4 regions of the Paenibacillus sp. GCM10027630 genome follow, and region 4 is predicted to be linked to each of the others. Evidence: riboswitches for the same ligand, from Rfam matches in the RefSeq annotation. Region 4 holds a riboswitch; each other region holds the start of a gene.
The links. Region 4 has a riboswitch for cobalamin ahead of ACFQ0C_RS17060 (ABC transporter substrate-binding protein). Riboswitches for the same ligand answer to the same signal wherever they lie in the genome.

Region 1 (4,388 bases), on a different contig from region 4:
GATTCTAGTTTGTAAATTTTTATCGATGCCTTTCACTTTACTGTTATAGGCAGCGCCCCAACGTGTATTATTGAATAAATAAATGATCGGAACATCCTCCTGGACGCGGGTTTGGATCTGTTTAGCCAAATCCACTTGTTTCGCAGCATCGAATTCCGAAGTCAATTGACTGATTAGCTTATCCACCACGGGATTGCTGTATCCCCCGTAATTGGATGCAACGCCTGATTGGTAGTAGGAGTACAATTGACCGCCAATATCGCCGGTTGCCGTTCCGCAAGAGCAATAAGTAGCCGTATCAAAATTGCCGTCCAGCATCATTTGGTTGGAGGCCGTTGTTTCGACCGGATTTAATTCAATCTCAACGCCTACATTTTTGAGCTGCGATTGCAAAGCTACTGCCAATGGTTGAAAAACCGTGTAAGTCAACATTTTCAGCTTCAGCTTTTGCCCGTCCTTGGCACGGATTCCATCAGAGCCTTTCTTCCAGCCAGCCTCATCCAGAAGCTTCTCGGCTTTGGCCTTGTCCGTCTCTGTACCTGTCGAAATCGCATATGGAAGTCCCGCCGGGAAATGCCCTGTAGCTTTGGACGCAAATCCGCGGCTAACACCTTCGATAAGCTCCTTGCGGTCAACGGCTAAATTCAGCGCAATCCGAACATTTTTATCTTGAAGCGCCGGTACCTTTTTCATATTCAACCATAGATTAGTCGTCTGTCCGATTGGGAAGTAAGTGGCGAATTTCGGGTCCTTCTCGTAAGACACCCGCTGTTCAACTTCCACGTTCATATCCGCATCAGCATCGCCATTCTTCAATGCAAGCAGCCGCGCTTGTGCGTCAGCTCCTAATCTTGCCTCCAGCCGCTGCAGCTTAGGCTTTTCTCCCCAATATCCAGGAAACGCTTCAGCAATGAGCAGTTCGCCTGGAGTAAACTGAATAGGCTTCATAAAGCCAGTCAGATCGGCTTGTGAATTAAACTTATCTCCGAGACGATTCGCTTCCTCAGCATTATGTATTGCAAATCCGTTCAGCTTGAAAATAAAGTTAGGGTCTGGCTTAGGTGTTTTGAGCTGTAGATGCAGGCTGTCTTTTACGATAAACTCAACACCGCCAATTTGTGAGGGTCCCCGTTTATTAAGCTTCTGATGACGCTCCAGTGCCGCTTTTACCGCAGCAGCATCCATGACCGCACCGCTCCAAAATTTTACGTTAGGCTGTAATTCCACTTCCCACAGTGTTGGCTCCAGGTTTTTCCAAGATTTCGCTAACCATGGTCTTATAGATCCATCATCATTAAGCATAACGAGAGGTTCAGCAATTCCATCTGATGTAATCCGCTGTGCATCAATATGGACAGGATCCAAAGAGCGGGGCATATTTAAGGTGACGTATTTTAACACCTGCTCCTTGGCCTCTCCGGCAGCGGACGCATCTTTGGTATCTGTGGACTGACCATTACCGGTTGGCCTGGTGGATGATGAGCTTTGGCAAGCCGACAATGTGACTAAAATAATAACAATAAGTGCAAGAAAACCGCTGTACTTTGGACGACTGGAATTGGATCTGGATCTCATAAAAAAATTGCCTCCTGATTTACCTAGTTTATTCGTAATAATTACAATTAAAATCTTACTCATAATTCTTTGCTTCGTCAATACATACTTAAAAACAAAAAATACATACAAAAAAAAGACATCCCTACCTCAGAAAAAAAAGGTAAAGATGTCCTGTTTATATATGATGAAATAAACGACGGTCGTCTAAACACTTCCCTATCTTCCGTAGGTCAAAGCAGTGTTGTCAGAACAGGCAGGTCTCCTGGCTCCGGAATTCACATCATAAGCGGCCTTCCCAATCCTTGTGCACAAAGATCAGTGGCATTGTCGCTATGACTCCTCCGTTACAGTGGCGGGACCGCGTCGGTTTTACACCGAACTTCCCTTTTAAGCTTCAGCAAGCTGAAGCACCTTGTTCCCACAAATATTCAATTGTTAAAATAATAAATATAGCTCAAGCTATTGTAGCACAGTAAATAATGGAAGTCATCCGAAGTTCATAAATTTAAAAGTTTAATCATATGAAAAATAATGAATATCATTGGATACTTGGTCAGTCATTGGATTAATGAGCCGCTCCTCCTGCTCCAAATGCTTTATTAGAATGCGACATGCATGAGTCAAATAAGCCGCCGCTTGTTTCACAGGCATTGCTTCCGAATCCGATTTCAGTGCATGCACAGCTCTCAAGAAGGCGTCCATGTAATTCATCGCCAATTGATGATCCTTCTCCAGATCACATAAGGTCGGTGTGACCGAAAGAGCATTATGTCCTTGGCAACAAATATTCAGCAATGGAAATAGCTCCCGCTCCTCCCACTCTGAGTGCCGATTCAGCTCTTCCTTGAATCCCATTGTCCAGAGTCTTAGATGCAGTAGAGAGCTTATCGCACGATTCTTGTCGGCCTCCTGCTCCGTCTGACTCGCCTGGTTTTCCAAATCCATCAGAACCTGCAGCAATTCGGCATGGTCTTGCTTCAAACGGTCCAGCAGCTTAGGCAGCTCAGCTTCAAGAGCAATCTCCGAAGCAGCCTGTGATTTGCAGGGCATGCTCATTTTTAGGGCCTCCAATCAACCTGTTATTTTCCTTATACCATACAGATTACTCCTGTACCCCTTGTTTGTATGTATAAAATATCACACCACTTACTAATTAATAAAAGGGCAACCATGAGGTTACCCCTAAACCTATATATTGAATTATCTATAAGGTCACAGATTCTTTAAAAGTCTGCTGACGGATCAAGGCTGCAGGATGACCATTCGGAGTCAGATGGATACCTTTGCCGAACAGGCGCTCACGGAAGGTCCCCTCCTCGTATTCGGTACGATACAATCCCCTTCGCTGCAACTCAGGGATGACCAGCTCGATAAATTCGCGGAAAGACCCTGGAGAAAGAAACTGCGTTAGGTTAAAGCCATCTATCCCTGTTTCCTCCACCCAGTACTGGATTTTATCAGCAACCTGCTCCGGTGTTCCTGCAATAAAGAACGGCGACTGTCCGCCTAGCCTTTTGAAGGTTTCGATAATTTCGCCCACTGTTTTTTTATTATGCTTGGTGAATCTTGACGCAGCCGTCTGGCCGTGATCGGTTTCCACATATTCCAGATAGTCATCAGGGCCGTAACGGGATAAATCATAGCCGCTGGAGCCTCCATAATGGGCGAGAACTCCCTCGACGCTGCGAAGCCTCTCGAACTCCTTCACCTTCTGATGAACCTCCTCTTCTGTTCGGCCAACGATGACCGACAAACCGGTAAACATCTTGATGTGCTCAGGCTGACGTCCGTTTGCTTGTGCCTGGGCGCGGATATCCGCGATATGCTGCTTCAATGCTTCCACAGTAGGAGCTCCCAGAAACACACATTCCGCATGTTTTGCCGCAAATGTCTTGCCTTTTACCGAGCTGCCCGCCTGATAAATAACTGGAGTTCTCTGCAGGGAAGGTTCGCTGAGATGAGGTCCGGGAAGCCTGAAATATTTGCCTTCATGGTTGATCTCATGCACTTTGTCGGGATCGGTATACGTCCCGGTTTCCACATCGCTCACAACAGCTTGATCTTCCCAGCTGCTTTCCCACAGCTTATAGCAAACCTCCAAATACTCGTCAGCCATTTCGTAGCGCTCGTCATGTGGAATCGTCCGGTCCAGTCCATAATTGCGTGCAGCGCTGGGCAGGTAAGACGTTACCACATTCCATCCCAGCCGCCCTTGCGTCAGATGATCCAATGTTGTCATACGCCGGGCATGCCCATAAGGATGCTCATAAGAGGTGGAGAATGTCACCGCAAAGCCCAAATGCTTGGTTACCAGTGCCATAGGCGGCACAATCAGGAGCGGATCGTTACACGGAACCTGAACCGCTTCCCTTAGCGAAGTTTCTATTCCCCCCTTGTACGTATCATAAGCGCCTACCACATCAGCCAAAAACAATGCATCGAATTTTCCCCGCTCCAGCAGTTCGGCAAGCTCCGTCCAGTAGGAAATCTCGGTATACCGGTGACGGTTATTATCCGGATGCACCCACATGCCATGGGATAAATGACCTACACAGTTCATTTCGAAAGCATTCAAATGTATCTTTTTCGGCATCATTCATCGCCTCCACTCCGGTTTATGCATTAAAGTCTCTTATCCAGCCTGCGAACGATAAAGTTCCCGGTAAATTGAAAAGCCTGAACGAAAATGACCATCAAAATAACCGTAAAGAACATAACATCCGTCTGATAGCGGTAATAGCCGTAACGAATCGCAAAATCTCCGATGCCACCGCCTCCGACCAGCCCGGCAACAGTTGAATAGGACAGAAAGCTGACGGTGATAATCGTAA
Region 2 (4,388 bases), on a different contig from region 4:
CATTTCCGAAGCGTAGCGAAGAAATACTGGAATACCGGATGCCTTGGCTTCTCGAGCGAAGGTTCTCACATATTCATCGTCTTGCACATCGTCCAGTCCATATCGAGGCTCCCAACCGATTTGTAAGGCGCCGCCCAATGCTTTTACCGTTTCAGCTGTTTTTACCGGGAAATAGGAGGTAGGATTGGTTTGAACTTTCCTCCATCCGACATAGGATAAGTAAATCGCGTGCTTGCGGCCATAGACGGATTCAATGTTGTTCATATTAAACGCAACGCGTTTATCTGCCCCAAGCATACCTAAGTAAACACCGGATTGAGGCTCGAATTTGGCAGGCGTAGGGGACGCTGCTGATGGGACGCTAACGTAAGGCTCTAGCGTAACCGCCTGCAGTTCAGCCACTGTTGGCTCGAAAGCAGTCGACACTGCAGAGGAGGAATCGCGAGCCAAGTATTGATTGCTTAGCTGATCAGCCGCAATGGCTTGCTCCAGCTCATTTACGCTTCTATGATAAGCGGCTTTGCGGCTGACCAAATCGGCCGCGGCACGCCATTCGTTTTTACTCACCGTATCCGCCAGTTGTTGATCCCACCAAGCTAACGTTTGAGTAGCTGCACTAACCGCAATGGGTTCGGCTTCCATCAGTGGACTAATCAATGGAACCGAATCTGTATTAAGATGGGACTGTACAATGTACACAATATAAGCAGCAAACAAAGAGGCAACTAGCAGCGAGATTTTCCTCATTCGTACATTCCTCCGGCGGGTGATAGTTTCCTCACCATTATACCGTATAACATAAGCAGCGAATGCAGAAATATGAGGAAATAATCAGGTTCTGTTTAAAGAACGTTCTGCACGAATAAAAGCTATGAACTTTCTGGCATCCTCGTGGCTTAGCTCGCGACCATCCAGTGTGAGAGTAAACTCCTCTAATAGGTGATCATCCGAAAATGCCAACCGTTTCACAAAGGTTTGGATATCTTTATTACTGAGAATGAAAATCCCCCTCTTTCCGATCCTTTTCATCGCTTGATATGACCCCCATTTGAGCAATATCTAATTGGTTCATTATGATACCTTGTGTATCAATAAAGTGGATAGTCTTAGTTTTTTTATGAAAAATGATACTTTTTGTATCAATATATTCTCGCATGAAATGACTTGAATTTCAATCATTTTTCTAAAAAGTTAGGCAACTGACAAATGAAAAAAAGGCTAATCCCCATTAGCAGGAACAGCCTCTTGTTTGGTTTTGTAAAAAGATAGTTAACCCATGGATCGTTCCGCACGAATAAATGCAATGAAACGTCGCGCTTCTTCTATAGTTAATGCTTTACCGTCAATAGTTAAATTGAATCTTTTCAAAATTTCCTGATCGGATAACTCCAGACTGTCAGTGAACGCACTGGTTTCGAGGTACACAGACGCTTTGGGATCCTTGGTTCGACTCAATAAATAATCAACAGATACGTTGAAGAAGTTGGCCAGCTTTTGCGTTGTTTCATGGTCGGGCTCTCTGCGGTTATTTTCATAATGGGAAAGCGAGGCACGGGTAATTTCTAATTTGCGCGCTAGTTCTTCCTGAGTCAGCTTTTTTTCATTACGAAGCTCGACGATTCGATTACCGAAGTTCACGTTGTACCTCCTAACCTATAAGGTAATCTTATCACTAATTATACATTACTTTTTGCATTCTAATCAATAAACATGGGGCGCAATGGGGGAATTATGTCGATATATTAACTATCCCTTTTGTGGAAGCTTGACGAAACTACAGAAGGGTCCGAATGTTTAAGAGATAAGGGTGCTTGATTTGGAAAAAAATACTCTATATAGAGCTGTTGAGCAAACTGCAAGAAGTGGCTGTACATAAGGAAATAGGATGATTTACGCTAATTTTTTCCTAATGGGACGGACAATTATGTAATTGTGATCGGTTAAAGTTTCGACAAAAATAATAGCAATTAAGTTTAAACCAATCCCATCAAGTGACACTTTTTTTTATGTGCGTTCGTTATAATAGTGTCTAAAAGATTCTTATCATTAAGTAATTCAAAGATGGAGAGTGGAGAAGCCAATGGAACGAACAAAGACGAGTCTAGATATCCGCTTAATTCTGAAGCAGCTTAATATTCCAATTGAAAAATATGAGCAGTGGAACCGCATGGATCATACGAGCAAGACGGAGCCTCTCTCACTACAATACCCTGATGTCTGGAATTCAACAGAGCCTTCGCTTCGCCGGCAAAAAGCCTGAGCTGCCAGCAGCCGCATCATGCCAAATAAAATACATAATGCGAGTTGTCCTCCCATAGCTTCATAGTGTTATAGACAAAGCTTTGTCTTGAATGATATGATTGCACTGGACAACTCAATATTTTATTAAAAGAGGTGCTGTATGTAGACAGTTTTTCTTCTACAGCTTAATAGGGAAGCCGGTGAGAATCCGGCACGGACCCGCCACTGTAAGAACACCGATTCGAATGATTCGGTACATGTTCCGATAATGTTGCCACTGGAGCCCATAGGGCCAATAATCCGGGAAGGTAGTCGGAGGATGCTGTTCTAAGTCAGGAGACCTGCCTGCTTTGAAAACACTGTTGACCTACGAGGATTTGGGGAGGTGTTAGAAATCCGCTTACCTTTTGTAAATAAGGCACTGTTATCGTCCGGTGTTTTTTATGGTCTGCGATGCCCAAGCATTTCTAACACATATGTTGGAAATGCTTTTTTTGTCGTTTCTGAAAACGTTACAAGCTGATGTCCGTAGGTGCCGAGGGCTTATCTAAAATTAAGAAATTTGCAAGAACCTGAAGAAGGAGGAGCGGAGTTTGGGTAGTATCTACATGAGCACCGGACTTCGAAGGTGAATGCAAGCTTCCTGAGATACTTCGTGAACAAAAGGGGACTTTTTGACCTGCCTCTAAAAGAAATAGAGATTTGCTGCCGGTGTGAATATAAAAGACTTGTCAGTTCCAGATGATTATATAATTAAGGAAAGGATGTGGGTTGGATGGCGGGAAAATTGCTTATTATCGGCTTCGGGCCGGGAAGCTTTGAGCATATTACCAAACGGGCTCGTGAAGCGCTCCAGGAGAGCGAGGTAATTATTGGCTATAACACCTATGTGGACCTGATTCGCGGGCTGTTGACCGATCAGGCGATTGTCCGTACAGGGATGACTGAAGAGGTTAGTCGTGCTCAAGAGGCGGTAAGGCAGGCGGAAGCGGGGAAAAAGGTTGCTGTAATCTCCAGTGGTGACGCAGGTGTGTACGGGATGGCCGGACTTGTGTATGAGGTGTTGATGGAACAAGGCTGGCGTAGAGAGGGTGGCGTTGAAGTTGAGATTATTCCGGGCATCTCAGCAATCAACTCCTCTGCTTCATTGCTCGGAGCACCTGTCATGCACGATGCCTGCACCATTAGTCTGAGCGATCACTTGACACCATGGGAGCTTATTGCCAAACGTGTCGATGCCGCAGGTCAGGCCGATTTCGTAATTGCTTTGTATAATCCGCGCAGCGGCAGGCGTACCCGGCAAATTGTAGAGACGCAGCGAATATTGCTGAAGTACCGTTCGCCGGAAACACCTGTAGGGATTGTGAAAAGCGCCTACCGGGAGCGGGAGCATGTAGTGGTGACGAATTTGCGCGATATGCTTGATCATGATATCGGCATGCTCACTACGGTTATCATCGGGAACTCTTCTACCACAGTGTACGATGGATTGATGATTACACCGCGCGGTTATCAGCGCAAGTATACTTTGGGAGCGGATGTACAGCCGCTCCGTCCGCATCAGCGGCTGCAGCAGGAGGCGGAGCCTTGGGCGTTGCAGCAATGGGACTCGGAGCCAGTCGATGACGGCGATGAGGACTGGGCTTTTGAGGAGGACGACGATGCCGATGAGGCAGAGGCGGTCGTTAAAGCGCCGGAGCGCGGAAGCGGAGCGGTAGCGGTGGCTGCTGCGGAGCGTGAGGTTACGCTCGGTGGCGCAGGCGGTACGCTAGCGGTAAGGGCAGAGCGCGAGGCGGCGCCTGGGCGCGGAAGCGGAGCGGTAGCGGTGGCTGCTGCGGAGCGTGAGGCCACGCTCGGTAGCGCAGGCGGTACGCTAGCGGTAGGAGCAGAGCGCGAAGCGGCGCCTGGACGCGGAAGCGGTTCAGCAGCTGCAACGCCGCTGCTGCTGGCGCTGGAGGCGCTGCAGCTTGCGGCGCGCGGCAAGGGCGAAGCCGTGGACAGCAGCGTTGAAGCTGCGGCTGGGGGAGCTGCTGCGTTGGCCGGATTATTCCGGCAGCAGTCGATTTTTGAGCTGGCGGTTAGCCCGGGCGTAGCCGACAAGAAGTTTACAGCCAAGCAGATGATTACATTGGCTGATGTTGTCGGTG
Region 3 (4,388 bases), on a different contig from region 4:
GGCCAATACACCTGCCGGAACGCCCAAGCCAATGGGAAACCAGCCCAGCCACACAGCAAATAGGAGCAATAATACAAGCCCAAGCCAGAAGGTGGGCGTTGAAGCCAATGTATAACAATACCACTGAATCACCCGATCTATCCACGTACCCTTTTTCATAGCGGCAACGACACCAACACTAAAACCAATAATGCCGGATAAGAGCCAAGCCGTTCCCATCAGAGCAGCCGAGCTGAGAAACCGCTGCTGGATAACTTCAAGCACAGGGCTTCGGTATATCATCGACATACCGAAGTCACCACCGATCAATGAAGTAATCCAGCGTATGTAACGCTCAGCAGGCGGTTGGTCAAATCCCCAATGTGCTGCTATGGCCTCACGCTGCTCAGGACTAACTCGCAGCATATCTGCTCCCACGTAAGCTTGGACAGGATCGATTGGTGAAAATTCGACTAGCGCGAATGAGAGGGCGCTTACCGCAAGCAGCAGAATAATCAGCTTCAAGCTTTTCTGCAGTCCATATAACATGATGTTATGCATCAACGACATCCCCCTGCTTACTTTTTGCGCCATTCCTCAATGTTGCTGGTAACCGGCCAACCGTGTCCGTGAGGATGAATCTGCTGTTTGCCGATATCCAACCCATCCTTGACCAAATACAAATGATCGATATTGACAAGCCATGCCCAAGGTGCATCTCCTAGCGCGCTTAACCCTGTATTGCCGTCCCACTGAGCTTTTTTCCAGAATTCATTGGCATCCTTGTCATTTAGAGCAAGCAATGCTTGCTTCATATAATTCTCGACAGTCGGATTCGTATAGTAACCTGGATTCAAATAATCAATGCCGCTGTATTTACTGCTATAAACACTGTATACCTCTGTCGGGTCATGGCTTCCCCAGCCAAAAAGCACAGCATTCGCATGCATAAGCTTTCCCAGCTCATCCCAGCTCTTTCCTTCAACCTTAACGTTGATCCCAAGCGGCTTGATCATATCAGCTGCGGCAATCGCAAGAGATTGGCGGGTAACGTCGTTCGAAGGATACAAGAGACTGAATTCGGCCTTCAAGGAGCCCTTTTCGAGAATGCCGTCTCCGTTGCTGTCCTTCCAACCGTCATTGGCAAGGATTTGCTGCCCTTCTTTTAAATTGGCATCAGTGATGACCACTTTCGGATTAAACCAAGGCAAACCGTCATTGATGGTAAATGCCGGCGTTCCATGTCCTTCCAGTACTCCTTGTACAAGAGCTTTTCTGTCGATAGCGATATTAATAGCTTTACGGATGGATAATTGAGAGGTTACATCATTACCTATCGGATTGCCGTCCTTGGTTTTGGCGCCGGACTTTACGTAAGGGAACATGATTCCGCGATTGTCTACAGTACGGGCAGTCTCCAGCCGCATCCCGGTGACAGGCTGTTTACTGAATGCAGCGGGAATATAAGAGACATCAACCTTCCCGGCCTTTGCTGCTGCATATGCTGCATCTTCACTCAGAAACAAGAAGGTCAGCTTTTGGAACACAGGTTTGGTACCGTAATAATCCGGATTAGCCTCTACGATGACTTGCTGTCCTTTGTCCCACTGCACAAGCTTATAAGGCCCTGACCCTATAGGCTTCTGGGCATAATCCTTACTATGGGCATGCTTGGGTACGATTCCAGTCGCGACTAGCATTTGAATAAAAGTGGAATTAGGTTCTTTTAAAGTAAATTTTACACTGTAATCATCTACCGCCTCTACACTCGACACGTAGCTGAGATCAATGGACGAACCGCTCTTGGACGCTGTCTCGTAGGTATACTGGACATCTGCAGCCGTCAAGGGTTTACCGTCAGAAAACTTGGCGTCCTTACGCAGCTTAACTGTCCAAACCAATCCACCATCTCCGATTTCATAACCAGTAGCCAGATCATTTACAACTTTCAGATCAGAGTCCCTCTTCAGCAGAGTACTCTGGAAAAGCGGAGAGCCATAACGTCCCCAACCTGTTGTAGGATCGAAGCCAGCTTCCGGCTCACCACCGACTGCCAGAACCAATTCGTTAGCAGCTTTAGACGATTCTTCCTTCGGTTTCGCTGTACAACCGTTCATTACCATTGCTGCAATCAAACTGATAATAAAAATAAATGCAAATCTCTTTCTCACACTATCCCACTCCTAATCCTTTTTATCTGTTTTCATGTCCACAAGCCTATGATGAATTCACGAATAGAAAAATCACCCAGTAGCACGAATCATTAAAATAGTAACACACTTGAAATTCCGAGTCACTACCCCGTGTTATTTTTTCAAAAAATTATGTTACAAAAAAGGAATTAGCCTGTTCATATCGAATAGACTTAGATTGCAGCTAAAAAAATCGCATATTTACTAGTCAGGTGCCTTTGTATTAAAAAAGGATAACAGGGAATCGGGTGCAAATCCCGAGCGGTCCCGCCACTGTAACCGGGGAGTTTTTTTCCAATGTATCACTCGATGAACGCATATCGGGGAAGATGGAGAATGATGAGGAGCCGGGAGCCAGGAGACCTACCTGATTAGCACACCCACAGGCCTTCGCGGAAAGGAGCGGTGTACGAACATGGATTCAGCTTCTTCCACCTGCTGTCGTCTATTGCCGCGTACCCATAACCAATTCCAAAGGGATTGGTTTTTTAGTTTTTTCACCTATTTTTGAATCAGGAGGATTTCACAATGCAAACAAAAAAATGGCTAAGCACTTCACTCTTAGTGTTGGGATTTACGGTGTACCTGACATTTAATGAGCCTCAATCGGCCTATGCTATGCACATTATGGAAGGATTTCTGCCTGTAGGATGGGCTATTTTCTGGTGGGCGGTCTTTATTCCTTTCTTCATTCTAGGCCTAAGAGCTTTAACCCGAATTACGAAGGAAACTCCGGAGTTGAAAATTATGCTGGGATTAGCGGCAGCCTTTACCTTCGTTCTCTCGGCGCTCAAAATCCCGTCCGTAACGGGGAGCAGCTCCCATCCGACAGGAACAGGTCTTGGTGCTGTTATGTTCGGACCGTTGCCTATGAGTGTACTCGGCTCTATCGTCCTATTGTTTCAGGCGCTGCTTCTGGCGCATGGCGGCTTAACCACCCTTGGTGCTAATGCCTTTTCGATGGCCGTTGCCGGTCCAATGGTTGGTTACGGCGTCTATAAATGGATAATGAAAAGCACAGGAAAACAACGGCTTGCCATCTTTTTGGCTGCGGCGCTTGCAGATCTGTCCACTTACGTCGTTACAGCGTTCCAGCTGGCAATTGCTTTTCCAGCAGAGGTAGGCGGAATTGCTGCGTCCTTCGGCAAATTCGGAGCGATCTTCGCCTTTACACAGATTCCTCTCGCAATCAGCGAAGGGTTGCTCACTATCTTGATCTGGAATTGGCTGCAAGCTTACAGCTCAGAGGAATTATCATTGCTGCAGCGTAAAATGAAAGGAGTTCAAAAATCATGAAAACCGGCACTAAGAACGCTTTAATTATAAGTGCAGTTATCCTCTTAGCTGCTCTCCCTTTATTACTTGTCAATGGGGAATTCGGGGGCGCAGACGGGGCTGCCGAGGAAATGATTGCAACGCTGTCTCCTACTTACAAGCCTTGGTTTACCCCATTATTGGAGCCGCCTGCAGAAACTGAAAGTATGCTGTTCGCCTTACAAGCGGCACTGGGGGCAGGCTTCATTGGATATGTAATCGGGTTGTTCAAAGGAAGAGCTACCAAAACAAAAACACAATGATCAAATTCATCGATTCACTCTCTTACAATAACAAGCTGCGGACCGTTTCTCCCATGTGGAAGATCGGGTTTGCAGCCGTTCTATTTCTGTTGTCTTACTTGTCCCATCCTGTCACACAGCTTGTTATAAGCGGCTGGTTGTTTGTATGGACAGTCAGCTATGCCCAAATACGGCCCAAATATTATTTGCGGCTGATCGCTGCCCCCTGTTTGTTTTACGCAGCCAGTGTTCCAGCCATCCTTATTGAATTTCAACGTTCAACTGAGCTGTCGACCCTTGCACAAGCGAGCACCATACTCTTTACATTTCTACATTGGACAGCCTTTTTGACTGACAATGGAGTGCATACAGCCATTATTTTACTCACACGAATAATAGCCTGCTTGTCATGCATGACCTTTATAATGCTGACCACTCCTGTTTCCGAGCTGTTTCAGGTTATGAAAAAGCTGCGGGTGCCGGCATTAGTATTGGAAGTGATGCTGATTATGTACCGTTTTTTGTTTTTGCTTGAGAGCACGGCCTATGATATGTACACAGCCCAGAAGTCGCGCGGCGGACAGACCGGATTTACCAACAGGCTTAATGATACGGCCATCCTGATCGTGCGCTTGTTCGCTAAGTCGATGCAGCGCTATAA
Region 4 (4,388 bases):
CGGTATTGAAACCTTTGCTAAGGATGAGTTTAAATTAACGCCTGAAGCGTTAAAAGCAAGTATCACTCCGAAGTCAAAGGTACTGATCTTATGCTACCCAAGCAATCCGACAGGCGGTATTATGAGCTATGAGGACTGGCTGCCGATTGCCAAAATTGTAGAAGAGCATGACCTCTTGGTCATATCCGATGAAATATATGCGGAGCTTACTTATGAACAGAAGCATGTGAGCTTTGCCGCTATGCCGGGTATGCGGGATCGGACCATATTGGTCAGCGGGTTCTCCAAAGCATTTGCCATGACAGGATGGCGTATGGGCTATGCTTGTGGTCACCGTGATTTGATCTCGGCCATGCTTAAAATACATCAATATTCAGTAATGTGCGCTCCAGCTATGGGGCAGGTTGCTGCTCTTGAGGCGTTAAGAAACGGTATGGATGAAAAGGACCGAATGATTGAGTCTTACAACCAACGCCGTCGTTTGGTGGTGCAGGGCTTTAGGGAAATCGGACTAAAATGTCATGAGCCTCAAGGAGCATTCTATGCTTTCCCTTCAATTGCTTCTACAGGCCTAGGTTCGGAAGAATTCGCCCAGCGTTTGCTGCATGAAGGCAAGGTCGCTGCAGTGCCCGGAGGAGTATTTGGCCTTGGTGGAGAAGGGTTTCTCCGGTGTTCTTACGCATCTTCAGTGAATCAATTAATTGAAGCGATAGACAGGATTGGGAATTTCTTGAGAAAATTGTAATTTCGGCATCAAACGACAAAAATAGCCATTTCCAACCTCGTGAAAAACTGGTATCTTTATATAATAAGAGTTTCATAGATTTGGTCATATATGAGACTTTATATCTAAAGATATGCATCAAGGAGGGATGAATAGTGGCTTTTCCGGAATATCAGCTTCGGCATTCTCTAAATGTTGGTTGGATTCGTGAAAAGGATCAGCAGGCCAAGTGGTTTTTTGGAACAAAGAAGCAATCATCTACCGTCTTATCTTTAGAAGAAGAAATTTACCATTTACGTCGTGACTTAGAGCAGCTGGTCCATCATGAGAAGAGTTTAACCTCTCCGAAGGTAGTGGAAATCAGCATGATGCTCGATACTAAAATAAATGAATACATGACTCGAACTAAGAGGAACCGATAACTCGGTTCTTTTTTTAATCTTAATAGAACTTATATGTTTCGGGGCTCCCCGCAAAGTATCTGAATCAACTTCGAAGCAAAACCCCACTTTGTGGGGATTTTTTAATTGATAAACATTTAAAGGAGGGGCTGGCCGCACAGCGTAGAACATGAGAGGGAATTGCTGTGGGGTGGAGAAGCCTAAGCGTCCGCTTTTCGGAATGCTTTTTTATTTTTGTTTAAAGGCCTGCTTAGAGCGCAATTTTTGTAGAAACTACTTTTTTATGGTAAGATGTGAGTTGTGATTTATAGGATCGGACCGTGTATCGAACAGTTACTACCTATGCATAAAAGCAGTGTTCCTAAAGGGAATACTTGCAGGAGGAGAACAGATGAAAAGGAATTTCACGTTAATTATTATGTTGTTATCATTATTTGCATTGGCAGGCTGTGGTGGAGGTCCGAAAGCGGATGTTCCTATTTTTATGATGGCTCAGAACGGGGTTCCTAATGAAATAGCGGACAAACTGCAGGCAGATTTGAAAACTAAGGTAGGGGAAGCTCCAACAGTAAGTGTGCTGACAACGCCTATTTTTTCGATGGAGAAGCTGATTGTCGAAATTGCTGCCGGGGATAATGGAATTCTTATCGTACCGATGGAGCAGTTTAAAGCAATTGGTCAGCAGGGCGGTTATGTGAGTCTGGATGCTGTTGCCAAGGCGGAGGATTTTCCTGAGGGTGTGCTTGAGCTGCCTGTAGATAGTAAGGATAGTAAGGAAGGCAAAAAAGAGAAGCACTTATATGGCATTCCTTTGGAACATACCAAGTGGTTTACGGATCTTAAAGTGAACGGTAAGGATTTAGTTGCTTTTGTGCCGGCTAACGCTAAAAATCAAGACAAAGTCATGCAGGTTATAAAAGTAATTGCTCAGAAGTAAGTTTTCGAGTTTGCGAGCTTAGAGAGCTTCTAAATAATTTTATAAGCTTTGAACAGGTGCCTGTGAGCAGATGCCCATAGGTTAAAAGGGAAGCCGGTGTGAATCCGGCACGGTCCCGCCACTGTGAATGAGGAGTTCCTCAAGAAAGCCACTGTTCTGTGTAAGGAACGGGAAGGCGAGGAAGCTTCATACCCTCATGAGTCAGGAGACCTGCCTGTTCGGATAGAGACTGTCTCTTTCGAGGAAAAAGGAGCGTCACGCACAAATGATCAAGGGCTCAACCTGAGCCTTTCTTGTTGTTTGAGGCGTTTGCGCCCTTTGGGTCCTTTTGGTTAAGGAGCTGGAGGGTTTTTTCGTGTAAAAGAGGGAGTCAGTTCTATACATAACGGTGTAGGCTGAGTAATTAAGTAAGGGGGAAGACATGAATATTTTTAGAGGAAGCAAATGGATCATCGGCTTGCTGGGGCTTGCTTTGATAGGAAGCCTTGCCGGATGTGGTGGCACACCAGCACCTGGAGGTTCGACCAAGGCAGGAGATACCAAGCAGGAGGGGCAAGCCCAAGCCGGACAAGGTCAGCCGGCAGCTCCGCCAGCTAATGCTAGCAAGGCAACCGTTTATCCCTATAAAGTTAAGGATGCGACAGGAAAGGAATTTACCTTTGATAAGGCTCCTGTTCGAATTGTTTCTGTATCGCCAAGTGAGACTGAAGCGCTGTTTGCACTCGGTTTAGGGGATCGAGTAGTTGGAGTTTCGGATTTCTGTGACTATCCTGCCGAAGCAGCGTTGAAGCCGAAGATGGGCGGTATTGTGAAGCCGAATGAAGAGTCGTTGATCGCAGCGAATGCGGATATCGTGCTTTCTGGAGTTTCCCTTAAAGTCCCGGTTGTTGAACAGCTGAGAGGCTTGAAGGTTAATGTGTTTAAGGTCGAGCCAAAAACGATGGATGATGTGATGAACAACCTGCTGATGTTTGGTCAGTTGTTTGACAAGCAGGGGCAGGCGGAGGCGCTTGTTGCATCCATGAAGGAAAAGCGCTTGAAGGTCACCGATGCTGTAAAGGATTTGAAGCCTGAGCAGAAGAAAAAGGTATTTATAGAGTTTTCACCAGGCTGGACGGTTGGAAAAGGTGAGTTTATTGATGAGTTGATTACGTTGGCCGGAGGCATTAATGTGGTTTCGGACAAACAAGGTTATATGGAGATTAATGGGGAAAAAGTAATTGCAGATAACCCTCAGGTTATTTTGTACCCAGACAATTTAATTGATGAAAAATCAAAAAAGACATTGGATCAGGTGATTAAGGAACGCAGCGGATGGGGAGGGATTGAGGCTGTTAAGACCAACCGCTTTGTCGGCTTGGATAAAAATCTTATGAGTCGTCCCGGTCCTCGTATGGCTGATAGCTTAGTCGATATTGCCAAAGGAATTTATCCGGAGCTGGTGAAGTAGATGAAACGTAAGCTGATGTTGTGGGGAGGAGTAGGGATGCTTCTCCTTCTTCTTTCCGTTACGGTCAGCTTGTCGATTGGAACAGTCCGGCTGCCGCTTGTACAGGTATGGGGGATATTAGCCCACCATTTGCCGTGGATAGGTGTAAATGTTCCCGTCGATTGGCAGCCAGCTGCGGAGCAAATTATATGGCGGGTACGCTTGCCCAGAGTGCTGCTGGGAATATTGGTGGGCGCAGCGTTAGGTGTAGCTGGAGCGGCATTTCAAGGAGTGCTGCGCAACCCGCTGGCAGATCCATATACGCTGGGAGTTTCCTCAGGCGCTGCTCTAGGGGCATCGTTTCTAATCTTGTTCGGCTTGCAGTTTGCTTTTTTTGGCTCATGGACGGTACCTATTGTCGCTTTTGCCACAGGAGCAGTTTCACTGCTAACGGTTCTGCTGCTGGCGAGAACGGATGGAAGGCTGAAGATGGAGACTGTGCTTTTGGCAGGAGTGGTGCTGCATTCATTTCTGGGCTCCTTCGTGTCTTTAATGGTTGCCATGTCAAAGCAGGTTATTAATGAAATTGTATTCTGGATGATGGGAAGCCTGTCGCTAAGAGGCTGGTCGTATTCACTTGTGCTGCTTCCTTATTTGGCTGTTGGCGCCATCATACTTCTGTCATTTGGAAGGGCTATGAATTTGTTTGCGTTGGGTGAAGCGCAGGCAGCACATCTGGGGGTTCGTGTTGAGCGGACCAAGCTGATTGTGCTAACCGCAGCAACTCTAGTTACAGCGGCTGCCGTATCGGTATCAGGGGTTGTAGCGTTTGTTGGTTTGATTATTCCTCATTTGCTGCGTTTGATAATAGGACCGGATTATCGGCTGCTGCTGCCT

Region 1: linked by a shared signal. The riboswitch ahead of ACFQ0C_RS22710 (ABC transporter substrate-binding protein) and the one ahead of ACFQ0C_RS17060 (ABC transporter substrate-binding protein) in region 4 are both predicted to bind cobalamin.
Region 2: linked by a shared signal. The riboswitch ahead of cobJ (precorrin-3B C(17)-methyltransferase) and the one ahead of ACFQ0C_RS17060 (ABC transporter substrate-binding protein) in region 4 are both predicted to bind cobalamin.
Region 3: linked by a shared signal. The riboswitch ahead of ACFQ0C_RS38725 (energy-coupling factor ABC transporter permease) and the one ahead of ACFQ0C_RS17060 (ABC transporter substrate-binding protein) in region 4 are both predicted to bind cobalamin.

The regions. Positions count from the first base shown of each region.
Region 1 covers NZ_JBHTGY010000047.1:17,838-22,225, forward strand. Annotated here, with positions in the region: gene ACFQ0C_RS22710 (ABC transporter substrate-binding protein) at 1-1,575, opposite strand, end outside; cobalamin riboswitch at 1,793-1,988, opposite strand; gene ACFQ0C_RS22715 (hemerythrin domain-containing protein) at 2,071-2,613, opposite strand; gene ACFQ0C_RS22720 (LLM class flavin-dependent oxidoreductase) at 2,762-4,153, opposite strand; gene ACFQ0C_RS22725 (methionine ABC transporter permease) at 4,180-4,388, opposite strand, start outside.
Region 2 covers NZ_JBHTGY010000010.1:240,939-245,326, forward strand. Annotated here, with positions in the region: gene ACFQ0C_RS05930 (glycoside hydrolase family 26 protein) at 1-747, opposite strand, end outside; gene ACFQ0C_RS05935 (hypothetical protein) at 832-1,029, opposite strand; gene ACFQ0C_RS05940 (helix-turn-helix domain-containing protein) at 1,270-1,638, opposite strand; gene ACFQ0C_RS05945 (hypothetical protein) at 2,081-2,260, shown strand; cobalamin riboswitch at 2,376-2,604, shown strand; gene cobJ (precorrin-3B C(17)-methyltransferase) at 3,017-4,388, shown strand, end outside.
Region 3 covers NZ_JBHTGY010000098.1:252,287-256,674, forward strand. Annotated here, with positions in the region: gene ACFQ0C_RS38715 (ABC transporter permease) at 1-540, opposite strand, end outside; gene ACFQ0C_RS38720 (ABC transporter substrate-binding protein) at 558-2,102, opposite strand; cobalamin riboswitch at 2,365-2,556, shown strand; gene ACFQ0C_RS38725 (energy-coupling factor ABC transporter permease) at 2,700-3,467, shown strand; gene ACFQ0C_RS38730 (energy-coupling factor ABC transporter substrate-binding protein) at 3,464-3,748, shown strand; gene cbiQ (cobalt ECF transporter T component CbiQ) at 3,745-4,388, shown strand, end outside.
Region 4 covers NZ_JBHTGY010000035.1:62,187-66,574, forward strand. Annotated here, with positions in the region: gene ACFQ0C_RS17045 (aminotransferase class I/II-fold pyridoxal phosphate-dependent enzyme) at 1-745, shown strand, start outside; gene ACFQ0C_RS17050 (aspartyl-phosphate phosphatase Spo0E family protein) at 880-1,146, shown strand; gene ACFQ0C_RS17055 (hypothetical protein) at 1,517-2,062, shown strand; cobalamin riboswitch at 2,100-2,294, shown strand; gene ACFQ0C_RS17060 (ABC transporter substrate-binding protein) at 2,484-3,512, shown strand; gene ACFQ0C_RS17065 (FecCD family ABC transporter permease) at 3,513-4,388, shown strand, end outside.